DNA from 3 places in the Peribacillus sp. NPDC101481 genome. Region 1 is predicted to be linked to each of the others. Evidence: riboswitches for the same ligand, from Rfam matches in the RefSeq annotation. Region 1 holds a riboswitch; each other region holds the start of a gene.

Region 1 (5,984 bases):
ATGAAACTCACGAGTAAAAGCATGAACCTTCTGAAGAGAGTATTTTTTGTTGGCTCGGAAGCAATTCGATGAATTTTACTGAGAAAGCTTCATATTTTATGATATATAGTCATTCTATCAGGGTGGCTATTTATTTTGGATTTTTATTGCAACTGAGATATCCCTAGTGATAATGAATGTAGATTATTTCTAAAAATAATGCTATTATTTGGAAAATATATAATATAAGGCGGAATGTTAATGTCAAATAGATCTCAGTTCGGTGTTATCCTGATTTTAATAGCTTTCGTAATATCGATTACTTTTTGTTTGAATCCGGAAGTTTTATTAAGAGGTGGATATGATTTAGCTATTGATGGTCTGGTAGTATCCAGAACCTTGATGATTATTTTTTCGTTGTATTTATTAGTTAAAATAGGGGATTTGTTTATAAACAGAAAAGATTAATAGTCTAAAATGAGGTTTCCTATAAACAATATTGAGAAAAAGGACACTATGCTTGGATGCCGATAATAAGGAAGGCTCAGTCTTTTGACTGAGCCTTCCGATGTTTATTTATCCAAAATAACCGGTTTCAAAGTTTCTTCATATTTCGTTAACGGATTTAGGTTCCAACTGAATCGCTTGCTTTCTGAAAGCCAGACTTACTGCGATCATCACAATGAAATTGACTGCCAATGCGATGATTCCCACATTCAAATCTTTCGCTGCTTGCGGCAAGGATGGAAACAAGGTCCCTATTGTCGAATGACTGAGTGTAATGCAAATTACGATGGCCAATCCTGAAATGATGCCGGAGATTGCGCCAAATTTATTGATCGGATTATTCCTTTTCAGACTAAAGAGCAGGGATGGGAAAAGCTGTGTGATTAGACTGTATCCCATAAGAATTAATGCTGACATCGTTTCGCCGCCGTTTAAGGTGAAGTAGACGGCTATAAGGGCGATGACTGGAACAAGGAACTTTGCCAATCGTACAACATGGCAATCGGATACTGCAGGTGCAAATTCCTTATAGACGTTTTTCGCGAGCAGTGTAGCGACGCTCATCAAAAGCATGGATCCCGGCACCAATGCAGTCAATAATCCAGCTCCGCCGATTATGCCTATAAACCATGGATCAAAGGTCTCGATCGAAAGGCGCAGCAATGACAGGTCTGCATCTGCCCCAACGAGTCCGGGCACTTTCAATATTGCTGTAAACCCAACAAAAAAGACGAATAACAGCATGAGTGTATATAAAGGGCTGATGATTGCATTTTTTCGAAATACCTTGCCGCTGCGTGCTGAATAAACAGCGCTGAAAACTTGTGGCCACATATAGAAACCGAATACGAGTAATATTACCGTGGAGATGAACCATGATACGCTAAGTCCCTGATCTGGGAACTTAAGAAAACCAGGCTTGGCCGCATCAATCGCTTCAAACATCGGCTGAAATCCGCCAAAGTAATGAATCGGCAGATAAATCCCCAAAAATCCTATTATGGCGACCATCATTATATCTTTAATGACCGCTGTCCAAACTGAACCGTGTATACCGGAGATCATCACATAAATGGTAAGGCTGATCGCCCCCATCCAAACTGCCTCAGACATAGAGATGGCACCATAAGATGCTTCTGAGACAATGATCCCCAATCCTTTCAGCTGCACGACGATCACTGGAATCATCGACACCACACCGACAAGCGCAGCCAAAATTCCTAAACCGGGACTCTTATATTTGCTTACAAAGAAATCGGATTGAGACATCAGTTTATTTTCCTTGGCATATCTCCATATTTCCGGTAGGAGCCAATAGGATAATACGTAAGATAAAGTAATGTAAATTAGAACGTATAGAGCGGGTGCGCCCTTGCCATAAGCCCAGCCGCTGCCGCCAAGAAAGGAGAAGGTCGTATAGATTTCCCCAGCCATCAGCAGAAAGACGAATATCGCACCAAAACCGCGTCCGCCAACCGTCCATTGTTCCAAGTCCATATCTTTTCCTTTTGAAGAGCGTATGCCTAAAAATATCGATAGAAGTAAAAATGCTAAAATGATTAAGAGAGCAATATTCATTCCTGGTCACCTTCCCGATTCCTGGGATCCAGCTTATACATGATGCCCAGTATGGCAGAGGTAAGGACCACCCACATAGCCATCCAGAACATATTGAAAGGCATCCCTAATACATATGGTTCTATTTTATTAACAAAAGGCAGAAATCCTAGTATGCCTATAAAAGGAACTAGAGTAAGAATATATATAATCTTCATAAACAAACCCCTCCGTTTTAATAAAGTGAAACGCCCACCAATGGGGTTTATTCTTCAATGCCACTGATGGATGGGTGAACCAAACCGGGATGAAAAATTCATACATGACGGAAAAGTTCCGATAATATATATTAGCTTACACTATTTTGATATAAAATTTAATGCAGTTGCCTGATATATTTGAGCAACTGTGCGCAGACAGCCGAACAATGATATGTTCATAAAACAGATAAAGCCTTGAATTCATAGTGAGTTCAAGGCTTTATTTCCTTTAGCTATATTTTTTCCGAGAATTATATAGTATTACCAAAAGTATGAACCAGATTGGGGTTAAGAGCAGTGATAGTCGTGTAGCTTCAGCGAATAGCATAACAATAAGGATGAACAGGAATAATCCTAATATGGCGTAATTGACAAAGGGTGTAAAAGGAGCCTTGAAAGTCGATTTCGCTCTTAGGTCAGGCCTTGTTTTCGAATATTTGATATGGGAAATCAAGATAATGCTCCATACCCATATGAAACAGATGGCACTGATGGTCGTCACGACGGTAAATGCCTGTTCAGGTATCAGTTTGCTTAATAAAGCCCCTATTGATACAACGATTGTGGATGTTAATAAGGCATTGCTCGGAACAGCCTGTTTATTTAATTTTTCCAGTTTAGCAGGGGCTTCGCCATTCCTGCTTAACGTATAAAGTATTCGGCTCGTTGAAAATAAACCGCTGTTGCATGCAGAAGCAGCGGATGTCAAAACGACGAAGTTGATGATCCCTGCAGCGACAGGAATGCCGATTAACGCAAAGACCTCTACAAATGGGCTGCTCGTGGCATCCAGTTGTGTCCATGGGTTGACGCAGAGAATGACGAATAGTGCACCAACATAGAAAAGTAAAATCCGGACAGGGATTTTATTGATGGCAGATGGAATGTTCTTTCTCGGGTTTGCCGTTTCTGCTGCGGAAACCCCGACCAATTCGACACCGACAAATGAGAAGACGACCAGCTGTAAAGATAATAGGAATCCAGAAATGCCATTAGGGAACATGCCCCCATGATTCCATAGGTTCGTTAGGGAAACCGTTCCGCTATTGGTATTGAAGCCGATGATCAAAAGGATGATCCCCACGACGATCAAGGCGATGATCGTGATTACTTTAATGATGGCAAACCAGAATTCCAATTCACCAAATAACTTAACGGTCAAAAGGTTCAATCCTAACAGAATGACTAGGCATATTAGAGCCGGAATCCATTGAGGGATATCGAACCAATATTGCATATAGACGCCGACAGCTATGATATCGGCCATTGCGGTCATGATCCAACAGAACCAATATGTCCACCCTGTCACGAAGCCGGCCCATGGACCGACATATTCGGTTGCAAATTCAGTGAATGATGTATACCCTGCATTGGATAAGAGCAATTCCCCTAGTGCCCTCATCACAAAAAACAAGGCAATCCCTATTATCAGATAGGAAAATAAAATGGAAGGTCCTGCTAATTGTATGGCTTTTCCGGAACCTAAAAATAATCCGGTGCCAATGGTTCCTCCTATTGCGATCAGTTGTACATGTCTATTTTTTAAATCTCTTTTTAATTCTTGTTTTGCCAATTCTTACTCCCCCGTCTTTTTATAGTCTTGGTAGTGAATGAATTTACCTGAATGGTCTTGGAGAGAGGGACTGATTTTTTCGTCCAGCTTGCCTTTCCCATTGGTTTTAAAGCTGTTGTTTTTAGTCCAACCACAAAATGGACAATAAAAAAAGAGATTGGATAATACCAATCTCTTAAAGGGTTCAGAATAACAATTTTATCATTCGTTACTCTTCTGTCCTTTTGCCTGAGATTGTGAATCCTTCGGCGCTGCAACTTGTACAGTCTCTCCAGAAGCTGCTCCTGCTATAGTGTCATCCATAGCATTCATCGCTTGCTTGTATGCGGTTGTGAATAAATGTTGTCAGTGATAATCTACCACTGCTGAATCATTCATTATGCTTATAAAATAATATTGGAATTCTATCATCTATTTTTCGGAAGGTCAACAAGTTTTTTTTGAAGTGAAAACGGCAATAGCTGTAGTTTTATAGTGGTCTTAATTTTTATTAAGGTACTTGAAAAATTTGTTTTTTGGATGATCACTATTATGAAATATTGAACATCATTTTTTTGAAATGATATTTTTAGATAAGGGAAATTGCCAAGATATATTTGGTAACTGTTTATTTCAAAAATACAATTGTATTTTTACAGAATATTTACTATTATAAGATAAGAAAACATAATTGAAGTGTTATTGATATTTTTTTCGATAAAGCATTTCTAACCGCAATAATTAATAGAGAGTCGTTCGTGTTAAGGATGGAAAAGCATTACCGATATTGCATCTGGGGGAGTTAAACATGTCGAACAAGGAATTAAAGAGAGGGCTGGAAGCACGTCACATTCAAATGATAGCTTTGGGCGGAACCATCGGTGTCGGGTTATTCATGGGATCGGCGAGCACGATCAAATGGACCGGGCCCTCTGTAATGCTTGCTTATGCCATCGCAGGTATTTTTATATTTTTCATCATGCGTTCCATGGGTGAGATGCTCTATTTAGAACCGACTACAGGTTCTTTTGCAACCTTTGCGAGCAGCTATATACATCCTTTGGCAGGTTATATGACTGCTTGGAGCAATTGGTTTCAATGGGTAATCGTCGGAATGTCCGAAATCATCGCGGTTGGGTTGTATATGCAATATTGGTTCCCGGATTTACCGGCTTGGATACCAGGTGTGGTCGCCATGATCATCTTGGGGGCGGCCAACCTCATTTCAGTTAAATCCTTCGGGGAATTTGAATTCTGGTTTGCACTTATAAAAATCATAACGATCATATTGATGATCGTTGCCGGCCTAGGCCTTATCTTCTTTGGAATAGGGAATGGCGGGGATGCGATTGGATTATCGAATCTATGGGAAAATGGCGGCTTCTTTACGGGAGGCTGGACAGGATTCTTCTTTGCGCTTTCCCTTGTCGTGGCATCCTATCAAGGCGTTGAGCTTATCGGCATCACAGCCGGAGAAGCGAAAGATCCAAGGAAGACCGTAACAAAAGCTATCCAATCAATCATATGGCGTATATTAATTTTCTATATTGGTGCCATATTTGTCATCGTGACAGTCTTCCCTTGGGATCAACTGGATGACTTAGGAAGCCCATTCGTTTCAACCTTTGCTAAAATAGGTATCACAGCAGCAGCAGGAATCATCAACTTTGTCGTAATCACAGCGGCAATGTCTGGATGCAACAGTGGGATTTTCAGTGCAGGGCGTATGCTTTACACACTTGCATTGAATGGCCAAGCTCCAAAAGTCTTTGCTAAAGTATCTAAAAATGGAGTGCCGGCATATTGTACGATCGCTGTACTATTAGGATTGGGCATCGGGGTTATCCTGAATTACCTTGCACCGCCGCAATTATTCCTTTATGTGTACAGTGCGAGTGTATTACCCGGGATGATTCCATGGTTTGTCTTACTTATCAGTGAGCTTAAATTCAGAAAGGTAAATGCCGCTGAAATGGAGAAACATCCGTTCAAGATGCCGTTGGCCCCTTACAGTAACTATGCGACAATTGCCTTCTTACTGATGGTGTTGGTCGGTATGTGGATCAATCCTAGTACCCGGATTTCCTTGGTTGTCGGGATCGTTTTCCTAGCCTTGGTCGTAGCAAGTT
Region 2 (5,984 bases), on a different contig from region 1:
CGCCAATGTAGAAAATTATAATCCGAATAGGAATATTATTGATCGCTTTGGGGATAACTTTTTCTGGATTTTCTGTTTCACCTGCTGTAAGTCCTACAAGTTCAATGCCCACAAACGCAAACACTACCATCTGGAATGAGAGGACAAAACCATTTATTCCATTTGGGAACATCCCTTCGTGTCTCCATAGATTCGTGAAACTTGCTGCGCCTGAATCAGTGGAAAAGCCTTTAATAATCATGAAAATACCGATAACAATTAGTGCTAGGATAGCGATGACCTTAATTAATGCGAACCAGAATTCCATTTCGCCAAAAAGTTTTACGGTTGCAAGATTCATAAATAGCAGAATGACTAGTGCAATTAATCCTGGCATCCATTGCGGTACGGAAGGAAACCAATACTGAGTATAAAGACCAACTGCCGTTAAGTCGGCCATTGCGATTGAAATCCAGCAAAACCAGTAGGTCCAGCCGGTTACAAATGCAGCCATATTACCTAAATAGTCTCTTACAAAGTCAACAAAGGAATGATAGTTCAAATTAGATAAGAGCAGTTCTCCAAGTGCGCGCATGATTAAGAAGCAAATGATGCCTGTAATCATGTAAGCAAATAGAATTGATGGCCCGGCTAAATGAATAGATTTTCCTGCCCCAAGAAATAATCCCGTTCCGATTGCCCCTCCAATAGCTATGAGTTGTACGTGCCTGTTTTTTAGCCCTCTATCCAACTTTTGTTCCTGCATACGATTTCCCACCTTCTACTTTTTTAGGCTACTTGGAATTTTCCCCTTTTAAAGGGTCAGCCTTTCAATGAGTGTGAATTAATAGCGTACTGGAGACTGCCTCACCGATGTAAGCGTTTTCTTTGATGGGTACTGGATATAGATTTTTAAACTAAAGCTACCAACCATTTTTGAAAATATAGCATTAATTGTACAAATCAAAGGATAGATCATTTATCTACAGATCTCAATTAACACTCCTCTCTTTTTATCTTCCCAAGTACAAAAAAGGGCAGAGGAAAGATAGGTATTTTCCTACCTTCCTCTGTCCTTTTACCTGAGAGTTTAACTCCTTCGGTGGCCTATGGCTCTCTTCAGAGACGCGTCCAATTGTAGTCCTTTTACCTGAGAGATTAGTTCCTGCTTTTATAGGATTTGCTCCTTCGGTGCTAAACATTGTTTAGACTCTCCCACAATCATCATCCGCTGATATAAAGTTGTTTTAATAGTTGTATATTATCGGTTTTTAATGGATGTTTCAATGATTATCTGAAAAAACTATATTTTCTGAAATCTAAAAATGGACAAATTTGAACTTTATGATCAGGATATTTTAGAGGTTATTAGCTATGAAAAATCAAGCTTATTAGCAGCTTTTCTATGTTGTTAGAATCCCAAACACGCTTATGTATATGCAAAAATATCGGCATTTTTCGATTGACAATACGGCAAAATTCAAAGCCGGGAGAGGAAATAATATCTATAGTTTTAACATAATTGATGTATGGAAAAAGAGAAAATTCGAGACTCGTGAAATTCCTTGCAGCAGTAAAGATTGTCTAGGAGCTTCCTCCCTAAGTTCAACAGTATTTTCAGAAGCCTGCTCTTCTTTAGCAACTTCCTCTTTGTCCCCACCACCAACTGTATTAGCTATGATGACAAATGCTAGAACCCATCCCCACCACTTCTTTGGCTTCTTTAGCTTGAGTTTCTTTTCCTTAACCATTTTAACCTTATACCCCCTTTACAGTTTTTCTGACGGACTGATGTAAACAAAAATAGAATAACATAATCTGGGTCAATAGGGTTTATATATATCATCACGTATCCATTTTCACAATGCTTGACGTGTTAACGAAACCATTCCCGATTCATTTTACCAGCTTCTTTTAAAACATATTCATAAAGTATGATCAAATCTATATATACTTATTATTTTTGTATATTTCTTTTATAGATAGTAAGATATTTCACTAACAAATATTCACATCAAAAAAGGGAGGTGAATACTCAACTTAGCAAGTAAATATACCATTCGAAAGAAGTTTTGCTTTAAAATAGAAAAAGTCATTGGAGCTCATAGCAACAATGACTTTATTATATAATCACTTTTCTAATATAAAAAATGAATTCCATTAATCGTTAAATAGGAATAAAGAATGTCTTAAACAATTTTTTTTAGTAAATCATATAATTTAAATATACTCGTTCTAATTCCTTTGGTTTAACAGATGTATTATAAGGCATATAAAGAGAAAGTCCCAAGTACTTAAATAGATGCGCTGTATACCTGTAAACAATGCTTCAGAAAACCATAAAGCTTTTGAAAAATAATTTTCTTCATTCGCGGTCATTTATTGATATTCAATTCTGGTAAAAAAAAATGTACATTCAAGACACATCTGATTTAAAGTAAGGTGAACTTGTAGCAATAACTTCATTTGTTTCAACATTGCTGTATCCGTTTCTACGATTGATCATGTTTGGTTAGTACGGTTTCCAATATAGCTTAAAATTTCTGGTGAATTGATCAATGTTTCTGTTTCTTCTATATAATACTTTTTAACGAATCAATATATTCTAAGCATGGTGTAGCTCCATACATTTCTTTAAAAAGACTCGTTAAGGACTTTTTATTCGCAAAGTAATAGAAAGATGCGAAAGAAAATTAAAGAAACATTTACTTTTTGCCCCTTCGGGCGTTTTATGTGCCCATATAATCGCACAGTTTGTGTCAACTCTACAATAGGTCTTATAGAACTAACCAATGGTTTGTCACCATTTTCAATAAACATATTAAATATTCCGCTATACTAAATCTTTTAAACTAGGCTGAATTTTAGAAGGCAGTTTTGCTTTTTAACTGTGCATAATCCATGTAAGAGTATAGTGGCATGGCAAGGAAAGCTACTTTAAAGGCGGTTAGTAAACTATCAAGCTTATCTTAATTTTTTTAAGGCACCGCTCCATGCAATCGTTTGATCTAACATTGCATTTACATTCCCAAGGTGTAAATCAGCTGGTTTAAACGTCTTGAAGTTTTCAAAGTCTGTAAATAGCGATAATGTTGGATTTACCCGAACGTCCGCAACTAGTAATTCCCCTAAGATGCCACGCAAATGTTCAGCTGCACGGGCTCCGCCAGTTGAACCATAGCTCACGATGCCCGCAGCTTTGTTGTTCCATTCATCACGTGCGGAATCAAGTGCGTTTTTTAGGGCCCCTGTAATACTGTGATTGTATTCTTGTACGATAAACACAAAACCATCCAAGCCAGAAAGTTTTTCTGACCAAGCTAATAATCCTGGTTCTTTACCAGTGCCTTCTCCAACAAATGGCAAGTTAAAATCTACGATATCGACGATTTCATAATTTGCGTCTTTTCGTTCATCAGCTATTTCTTTTACCCAACTTCCTACTTGTGGACTTACGCGTCCTATACGTGTGCTTCCTAAGATAATTCCGATATTTAATTTTTCCAATGTTTTCTCCTCCTCGTTAATGACTGGCAAATAAATTGGTTAAGAATAAAAACCTCATAATTTGTTTGATTACATATTTTTTATCTCTTCCACTAACGTGTAGTACCCACCTTCTGTATCTTCAATGAGATGGTTTATTTTGTTAAGATGTTCTCTAAATTCACTTTTTTCTAACCAATTTTTATGAAAATCAATACTCTCAAAGGTAGTTACCATAATTGCCTTATTATTTTCTACAGAACGATGCCAACGACTGCTGATCCAACCAGGAACACCTTGTGATCCTTCTTAAAATTGAGTAGTTCTTCAGCTTGGATAGCAACCAATTCATCTAGTTTGCCTGGTTTAGCTGTAAATACATTAATCCATACTATTGTATTACTTGATTTCATATTCATAATCTCCTGTCATTTAACATATTTTTTTCAATTCATTAATAATTGGCATCTTCTTTTATCATTAAAGGGTGTCAGTGCTGACTGTCATTATTTTTAATAAAAAACTAGGGAGTTAAAGCCCTAGTAAATATTTGCACACTCTCAGTTATAAATGCCTCCAGGGATACGGTTGGATAGTTTTCATCGGCATCCAGGTTGTTCATAAAGGCTCCAAAATTCATCATCATGAACGACAGTGCCTGAAGCTCTGGTTCAGTGTGAATAAGCTTTCCTTTCTCATACATCGTGTTAAAATAGTTTGTCAAAATTTTCAGTAACTGTCGAGGATGCTTTTGTGTTTTTTCTCGAAACCCAGGTAAATTGCCTTCCTCCTTGATACTTATCATAATCATTTTACGGTTACGATTCATGATTTCATGATATGTTCGACTGATCAGTTGTAAGTCTGAATGTAAGTCCCACACGATTTGCTCTTCATTAAAAAGTATTGTCATCTCTTCGGCATAATGATATCGATCAAATGCTTTTTCTAGAAGATTTAGCTTGCTTCCAAACCGACGAAACAGTGTTTTTTCACTCAAACCTGCGGCACCAGCAATTTCCTGAGTAGTAACAGCATTGTATCCCTTCTCTGCGATTAGATCGATTGCCGCCAACAGCAGCTTATCATCGGTACTTAGCTTATTACTGCTGCTCATGCTCTCACTTCCCCTGAATAGACTGTCAGTACTTACTGACTATATATTTTATTCTATTCAGCTGTTTTAAAATTGTCAAGGAAATATTTCCAGCAATACATATTCTTTTTAAGACGGTAGGCCAATCCAAATGATAGAAACTTATTGGAGAATTAACACCATACCCATTCAGGAAAACTAATAATAGACGGAGCATTTTGCTCCGCCTGATTGCTAGAATATTTTTTTCTCATTCAACTCGAGAGCTAATTCTTTAAAGAACTGTAGCGATTCTGGATTTCCCATGGAGTCTGCATTCACTACTTTATCAAACTCGAAACCTAATAACACTTTACGTATCGGGACTTCCATTTTCTTTCCGTTCAAGGTTTTCGGAATTTGTTCAACGACATGGATTTGGTCAGGGATAAAGCGAGGGGACACATGCCCTCTGATTTGTTCCTTGATTTTTGCCGTCAATGCTGTATCCAGGCCATTACCGGGTTTAAGGACAACGAACAGCAGCAGTGAGGAACCGAGGCCAAGCACTTCCCTATCAATGACAAGGCTTTCCATCACCTCGTCGATCGCTTCGACGACCCGGTAGATATCACTAGTTCCCATCCGTACACCAGAACGGTTGATGGTCGAGTCGGAACGACCATAAATGATACAGCTGCCCTTGTCGTCAATCTTTATCCAATCACCATGTTTCCATATGCCAGGATACGTATCGAAATAACTCTCGTAGTATCTTGTCCCGTCATGATCATTCCAGAAGTATAGCGGCATGGATGGCATCGGTTTGGTAATTACCAATTCACCGACTTCATTAATCAATGTTTGACCATGCTCATCAAAAGCTTCCGCACAAACACCCAATGCTCTTCCTTGTATCTCTCCGATTCTTACGGGCAATGTTGGAACGCCACCTACAAATCCGGCACAAACATCGGTTCCGCCACTGGATGAACTGAGCCAGATATCCTTCTTGACATTCTCATACACCCATTTATAACCGTCGCCAGACAATGGAGCCCCAGTTGAAAAAAGAGCCTTCAATTTCGATAAATCATATTTTCCCATTGGCTTGTTTCCTAACTTCATGGAATTCGTAAGGAATGGTGCACTTGTTCCAAAGAAAGTCATGCCTGTATCTTCAGCCAATTCCCAAAGGGCATCCATATTCGGAAAAGAAGGACTGCCGTCATAAAGGACGATGGTCCCTTCATTAAGCAAACCGCCCATAAGGAGATTCCACATCATCCAGCCTGTCGTCGTAAACCAGAATACAGTATCCTCGGAAGTCATGCCTTGATGGATTCTTGTTGATTTTAAATGCTCCAATAATATACCGCCATGCCCTTGTACAATTGGTTTTGGCATTCCGGTTGTGCCAGATGAATAGAGAATCCAAAGCGGA
Region 3 (5,984 bases), on a different contig from region 1:
CTCTTCCTGTAATTCATATAAAACCTCTAATGCTCCCTGTACTGTTTCAACGGGCTGATAAGGATGAATGCGGCTAAATCCTTCCAAACGTGCCACATCTTCATTTATTTTCGGATTGTACTTCATCGTGCATGAACCCAGAGGATAGAATCCATTATCGATTCCATGGTTTTTATTAGAGAGCGCTGTGTAATGGCGGACAAGCTGCAACTCTGATACTTCTGGCAGCTCAGCAGGTTCGTCACGAATTAAATGCTTTGGAAATTTTTCATTTATATCAACATAATCAACATCACTATCTGGAAGACTTGAGCCCACTCGTCCTGGACGACTTATTTCAAAAATCAACTCATTATATTCAACCATTTACAATCGCCTCCAAAGCATCAACAAATTGGTCAATTTCTTCTTTTGTTCGCTGCTCAGTCACAGCTAGCAGCATTTTATTTTCAAAACCGTAATCACTTTCTAAATCAAATCCACCGATAATACCCGCCTTAAGAAGTTTTGCATTGACTTCCTTTACCGGACGAGGAAGCCCGACAACAAACTCATTGAAGAATGGTGCTTCATTGTATATAGTAAAGCCTTTCTGCTCTAGGGTTTTTGCCATGTAATCAGCTTTCTCAATGTTTAGCTGAGCCATTTGACGAATCCCTTGCTTTCCAAGTGATGTCATACAAATAGAAGAGGCAAGAGCATTTAATGCCTGGTTGGAACAAATATTGGATGAGGCTTTATCACGGCGAATATGCTGTTCACGTGCTTGAAGTGTTAACACAAATCCACGCTTTCCTTTTTCATCTGCTGTTTGGCCTACAATACGTCCTGGGATTTTGCGCATGAGTTTTTTATTTACCGCAAAATAGCCGCAGTGTGGCCCTCCAAAGGACATCGGGATTCCTAATGGCTGCATATCACCTATCACAATATCTGCCCCAATTTTCCCCGGAGCCTGCAAGAGTGCTAGTGCAAGAGGATTGGCGCTTACGATTAAAAGGGCACCTTTTTCTACTGCAATTTTCTTAATTGCATCTATATCCTCAATGGAACCGAAGAAATTTGGATATTGAACAATTACGGCAGCAGTGTCTTTGTCAATTTGTTCTTGAAGCTTCCCTAAATCCGTAATTTCACCGGCAAGATTCACTTCCTCAGCTGTGTATCCCGGACCTGCTGCTACTGTATGTAAAATTGCACGGGATTCAGGATGTACCGCTTTGGATACAAGGACTTTTGAACGTCTTGTAGATGTAACAGCAAGTGATGCAGCTTCTGCAAGTGATGTAAAACCATCGTACATCGAAGAGTTAGCCACATCCATTCCTGTCAACTCACAGACCATCGTTTGAAATTCAAAAATTGCTTGTAATTCACCTTGACTGATTTCCGGTTGGTAAGGTGTATAGGCCGTGTAAAATTCGGAGCGTGAAATCATATGGTTTACCACACTTGGAATGTAGTGATCATATGTACCTGCACCTAGGAAAGTCGGGTAATGATTCGCATTTTTGTTTTTTGTAGCAAGCTGGTTCATTCTTTTCAAAAGAAGCGGTTCAGGAACCGCCTTTGGGATGTTTAGCTCACCCTGCAGCCTAATTTCAGCTGGAATATCTTCAAATAACTCATCTATAGAAGAAATATCTAAAAATGAGAGCATTTCGTCTTTATCTTGTTTCGTATCAGGAAGGTATCTATAAGTGGCTGTCATATTATTCCTCTCCTTCATTAGTAAATGCTTGATACTCATCATCGTTTAGAAGTGAGTCTAGCTCTTCTGGATTGGACATTTCTACTTCGACTAACCACCCTGCTTCAAATGGATGCTCGTTAATTGTCTCTGGGGCACCTTCTAACTCTTCGTTTACAGTAACCACCGTACCTGAAACAGGTGAGTAAAGTTCGGAAACTGCTTTAACTGACTCGATCGTTCCCATCGATTCATTGACTGTTACTTCATCATCAATCTCTGGATTTTCAACAAAGACGATATCACCTAATGCCTTTTGTGCATAATCAGAGATTCCAATACGTACACGATTTCCTTTTAATTGTTGGACCCATTCATGTTCTTTGCTATATCGAAAACTTGATATTACTTTCGTCATTGTATTTTCCTCTTTTCTTTTTGTTTTTTAACTATTGCCATAATTCAGAATATATTTTAGGCAATTTAACTCTTAGGTAATCGATTTCAGGCTGCATGCCAGGTAACGGTAATTGACTTAAGAAAACTACTCGAAAAATCTATTAAAATATTTCCGCTTATCTTTTATAGAATGGTGTATTAACAATAACGGCTTCAATCTGTTTATTTCGGATTTCCACTTTTATCGGCGTACCCACTTCAGCTTGACCGGATGATACCAAGGCAAGACCTAAGCTTTTCTTCAAAGATGGTGATTGTGTTCCTGATGTAACAATACCTATTTCCGCTCCATCTTTAGAAATTACCTTGTAACCATGACGCGGAATCCCACGGCCTGTTACTTCAATTCCTACTAATTTTCGTTTTAATCCAGCTTCTTTTTGTTCTTTAAGAGCAGATTTTCCGATAAAGTCACTTTCTTTATTCGTCTTTACGACAAAGCCGATTCCTGCTTCAAGCGGGCTGATGTCTTTACTTAGTTCTTGGCCATAGAGTGCAAGACGTGCTTCAAGACGAAGCGTATCCCGTGCACCTAGTCCGCATGGTTTTAATCCACTCGTGGCTCCTGCTTCTAAGATCTTTTCCCAAAGTACTGCCGCTTTGTCTGCAGATAAATAAATTTCAAATCCATTTTCTCCTGTGTAACCTGTACGGGATACAAGTACGTCGGTAATCCCAGAGATGTTGACATGCTGGGCGAATTTAAAAGAACCAATTTCTGATAAATCTATTTCCGTTAGCTTTTGCAAAATGCTTTCTGCCTTTGGTCCTTGGATGGCAAGTTGAGCAATGTCTTCTGAAATATTCTGGAGCGCCATCTCTCCTTTTACTTGCTGCTTCATCCATTCGTAATCTTTCTCAATGTTTGCAGCATTAATGACAAGTAGATATTTTTCATTATCTAATTTATAAACTAATAAATCATCGACCGTTCCACCGTCTGGATAACACATTGCGGTATACTGTGCTTGATTGATGCCAAGCTTTGTTACATCGTTTGTAACAAGGTAGTTAATATAACTCTCGGCATCTTTCCCTTCCACAAGTACTTCTCCCATATGGGAAACATCAAAAAGTCCTGCTTGAGTTCGAACAGCTTCATGCTCTTCTAAAATGCTGGTAAATTGAACCGGCAGAGCCCAGCCACCAAAATTTATGACTTTTGCTCCGTATTTTTCATATACTTCAAAAAGCGGTGTTTGCTTTAATGCTGTTTCAATACCCATGGTTTACCCCCAATTATGATTTTCTGCAAAATAGTTCAACTGTTTCCGGTTTCTTTATTGCCAGGAGACATATCTCGCTGCCATGGCCGTTGCTCAGGTTTTCTGCAAAGGCATAATTCCATTAAGCTGTCCCTTTCTTTACACAGTAATTGGCTGTTGAAATAACGGATAACCATCACAAATCCCTTTGGTCGTTTCTCTTGCTTCCTGAAGAACGTCTTTATTCCCTTTACTCTTTAGAACGGTTGCAATCACTTCACCAATTTTCACCATCTCTTCTTTCTTCATGCCTCGAGTTGTTAAAGCTGCTGTCCCCATTCGGATACCGCTCGTAACAAATGGCTTTTCAGGATCATAGGGAATCGTATTTTTATTAACGGTAATGCCTGCGTCTTCCAATAATTTCTCTGCTTCTTTTCCTGTTAAATTCCACGGACGCAAATCTAAAAGGACAATATGATTATCTGTTCCACCAGAAACAAGGGCTGCACCTTCATTTTTTAATGTTTCGCCAAGTGTTGTAGCATTTTCAATGACTTGTTTCGCATAATCTTTAAAGCTTGGTTGTAAAGCTTCGTTGAATGCAACTGCTTTTGCTGCAATGATATGCATAAGTGGACCGCCTTGAATTCCAGGGAATACGGATTTATTAATCGCTTTGATAATTACTTCATCGTTTGTTAAAATGATGCCCCCCCGAGGTCCTCTTAATGTTTTATGAGTTGTACTTGTCACAACATCCGCATATGGGATTGGGGATGGGTGAAGACCAGTAGCTACCAGACCGGCTATATGAGCCATATCCACCATAAGTTTTGCACCAACTTGATCGGCAATTTCTCTAAATCGTGCAAAATTAATCGTTCTTGGATAGGCACTGGTTCCTGCAATAATCAATTTAGGTTTTTCTTTCTTTGCGATAGCTTCCAACTCATCATAATCAATTAACTGAGTATCTTCTCTAACTCCATAGGACACAACTTCAAACCATTTTCCTGAAACGCTGACTGGGCTTCCATGAGTTAAGTGGCCACCATGTGAAAGGTCCATTCCCATCACCTTATCACCAGGCTGAAGCAGTGCGAAAAAAACTGCGAAATTGGCTTGTGCACCTGAGTGAGGCTGAACATTTGCATATTTGGCACCGAAAAGTTTTGTTAGCCGCTCAATAGCCGTTTGTTCTGCCACATCTACAAATTCACACCCACCATAATAGCGCTTTCCTGGATAACCTTCTGCATATTTATTTGTCATCACGCTTCCCATTGCCTCTAATACATCTGGGCTAACAAAGTTCTCTGATGCAATCAACTCCAGTGTTTGATGTTGACGTTGTCCTTCTTTTTCAATCGCTTCAAAAATAGTTAAATCATTTTGATGTAAACTCATTTAAATTTCCTCCTAGACATTTTTATTAATTCTGAATTTTCGTTTAATTACTAATTCCAATATGGTACTAGACACTAAATTTCTTGCCCGCTACAAGCCTGCTTTTCTATAAAACTGTTAAAAATAGTATGCTTTACAACCTTTTTTGCACGCAAAAAAGGACAGAAAAGGGTCGTAGCGTTCTCTACCCTTCTCTGTCCTTTTACCTGAGAGTTTAGCTCCATTTTTTAATAGAGCCTTTCCCCTTTGGTGGCGTATATGTTAATACGCGCTCTCCAGAGGTGCGTCCATTTGTGGTTCCATCTACCTGAGAGATTTGTTCCAAGGGTCTTTTTGGAACTTGCTCCTTCGGTGGCTTGTCGCTTTGCACTCTCCCACAACTGTCATCCGCTTATTCAATTTAGTACATTTAGAATAATTGTTGAGCATAATTATGTCAAGTATTTTTGAAAGCGCTAACAATACTATTCTAAAATATTTATTTCGAATTATCATAAGATCAACCAGATATCTTTGTTTTTTTAAAACGGACAGATTTTTTACTCACCGAGTTGGAAAATATGGAGCGGCAACTATCTGGACAAACACCGCAAATAGAATCAAAGGATTTCTTGACTCTTAATTCCCCGCTATCTCTCTCTGATTCGCCTGATCCACCTTCGTTTTGCCCATCTTATAAATCGCAATCAGCATAATGAACCATACAGGTGTAACGAATAAGGCAACACGAGTGTCGTCCGCAAGTGCAAGAACCACAAGGACGAACGCTAGGAAAGCAAGGATCAAGTAATTGGAAATTGGATAAAGTGGTAATTTAAATTTGTTCTTTTTCACTAGATCTGGCCTTGTTTTACGGTATTTCAAATGACTGATGACTGTAATTCCCCAAATAAAGATGAAACATACTGTAGAAATACTTGTAATCAAGGTAAATACACCTTCAGGCATTAAATAGTTCAAAACAACGGAAATTAAAATGACAACAGTTGAAAAGAACAATGCATTGGAAGGTACTTTTCGGTCATTAAGTTTTGCAAACGGTACAGGTGCATTTTTATCTTTGGCAAGTGAATATACCATCCGGCTTGTACTGAAGATTGCGCTGTTACATGCCGAAGCAGCCGATGTTAGGACGACAAAATTAACGATACCAGCTGCACCAGCGATACCTACAGCCACAAATACTTGGACGAATGGGCTTTCCGTTGGGATGATTGCGT

What was found. Region 1 has a riboswitch for glycine ahead of ACIROD_RS22170 (amino acid permease). Riboswitches for the same ligand answer to the same signal wherever they lie in the genome.
Region 2: it holds a riboswitch for glycine, as region 1 does, so the genes downstream of both, ACIROD_RS18670 (amino acid permease) here and ACIROD_RS22170 (amino acid permease) in region 1, are expected to answer to the same signal.
Region 3: it holds a riboswitch for glycine, as region 1 does, so the genes downstream of both, glyA (serine hydroxymethyltransferase) here and ACIROD_RS22170 (amino acid permease) in region 1, are expected to answer to the same signal.

Annotation. Positions count from the first base shown of each region.
Region 1 covers NZ_JBIWNJ010000004.1:99,466-105,449, reverse strand. The annotation lists gene ACIROD_RS22185 (hypothetical protein) at 241-447, shown strand; gene ACIROD_RS22180 (sodium:solute symporter family protein) at 586-2,064, opposite strand; gene ACIROD_RS22175 (DUF3311 domain-containing protein) at 2,061-2,261, opposite strand; gene ACIROD_RS22170 (amino acid permease) at 2,533-3,876, opposite strand; glycine riboswitch at 4,083-4,161, opposite strand; gene ACIROD_RS22165 (amino acid permease) at 4,664-5,984, shown strand, end outside.
Region 2 covers NZ_JBIWNJ010000002.1:1,799,610-1,805,593, reverse strand. The annotation lists gene ACIROD_RS18670 (amino acid permease) at 1-745, opposite strand, end outside; glycine riboswitch at 1,048-1,104, opposite strand; glycine riboswitch at 1,108-1,207, opposite strand; gene ACIROD_RS18665 (hypothetical protein) at 1,485-1,730, opposite strand; gene ACIROD_RS18660 (NADPH-dependent FMN reductase) at 2,944-3,486, opposite strand; gene ACIROD_RS18655 (hypothetical protein) at 3,720-3,878, opposite strand; gene ACIROD_RS18650 (TetR/AcrR family transcriptional regulator) at 3,989-4,582, opposite strand; gene ACIROD_RS18645 (acetoacetate--CoA ligase) at 4,796-5,984, opposite strand, start outside.
Region 3 covers NZ_JBIWNJ010000002.1:1,805,627-1,811,610, reverse strand. The annotation lists gene gcvPB (aminomethyl-transferring glycine dehydrogenase subunit GcvPB) at 1-366, opposite strand, end outside; gene gcvPA (aminomethyl-transferring glycine dehydrogenase subunit GcvPA) at 359-1,711, opposite strand; gene gcvH (glycine cleavage system protein GcvH) at 1,713-2,108, opposite strand; gene gcvT (glycine cleavage system aminomethyltransferase GcvT) at 2,266-3,375, opposite strand; gene glyA (serine hydroxymethyltransferase) at 3,514-4,764, opposite strand; glycine riboswitch at 4,949-5,053, opposite strand; gene ACIROD_RS18670 (amino acid permease) at 5,383-5,984, opposite strand, start outside.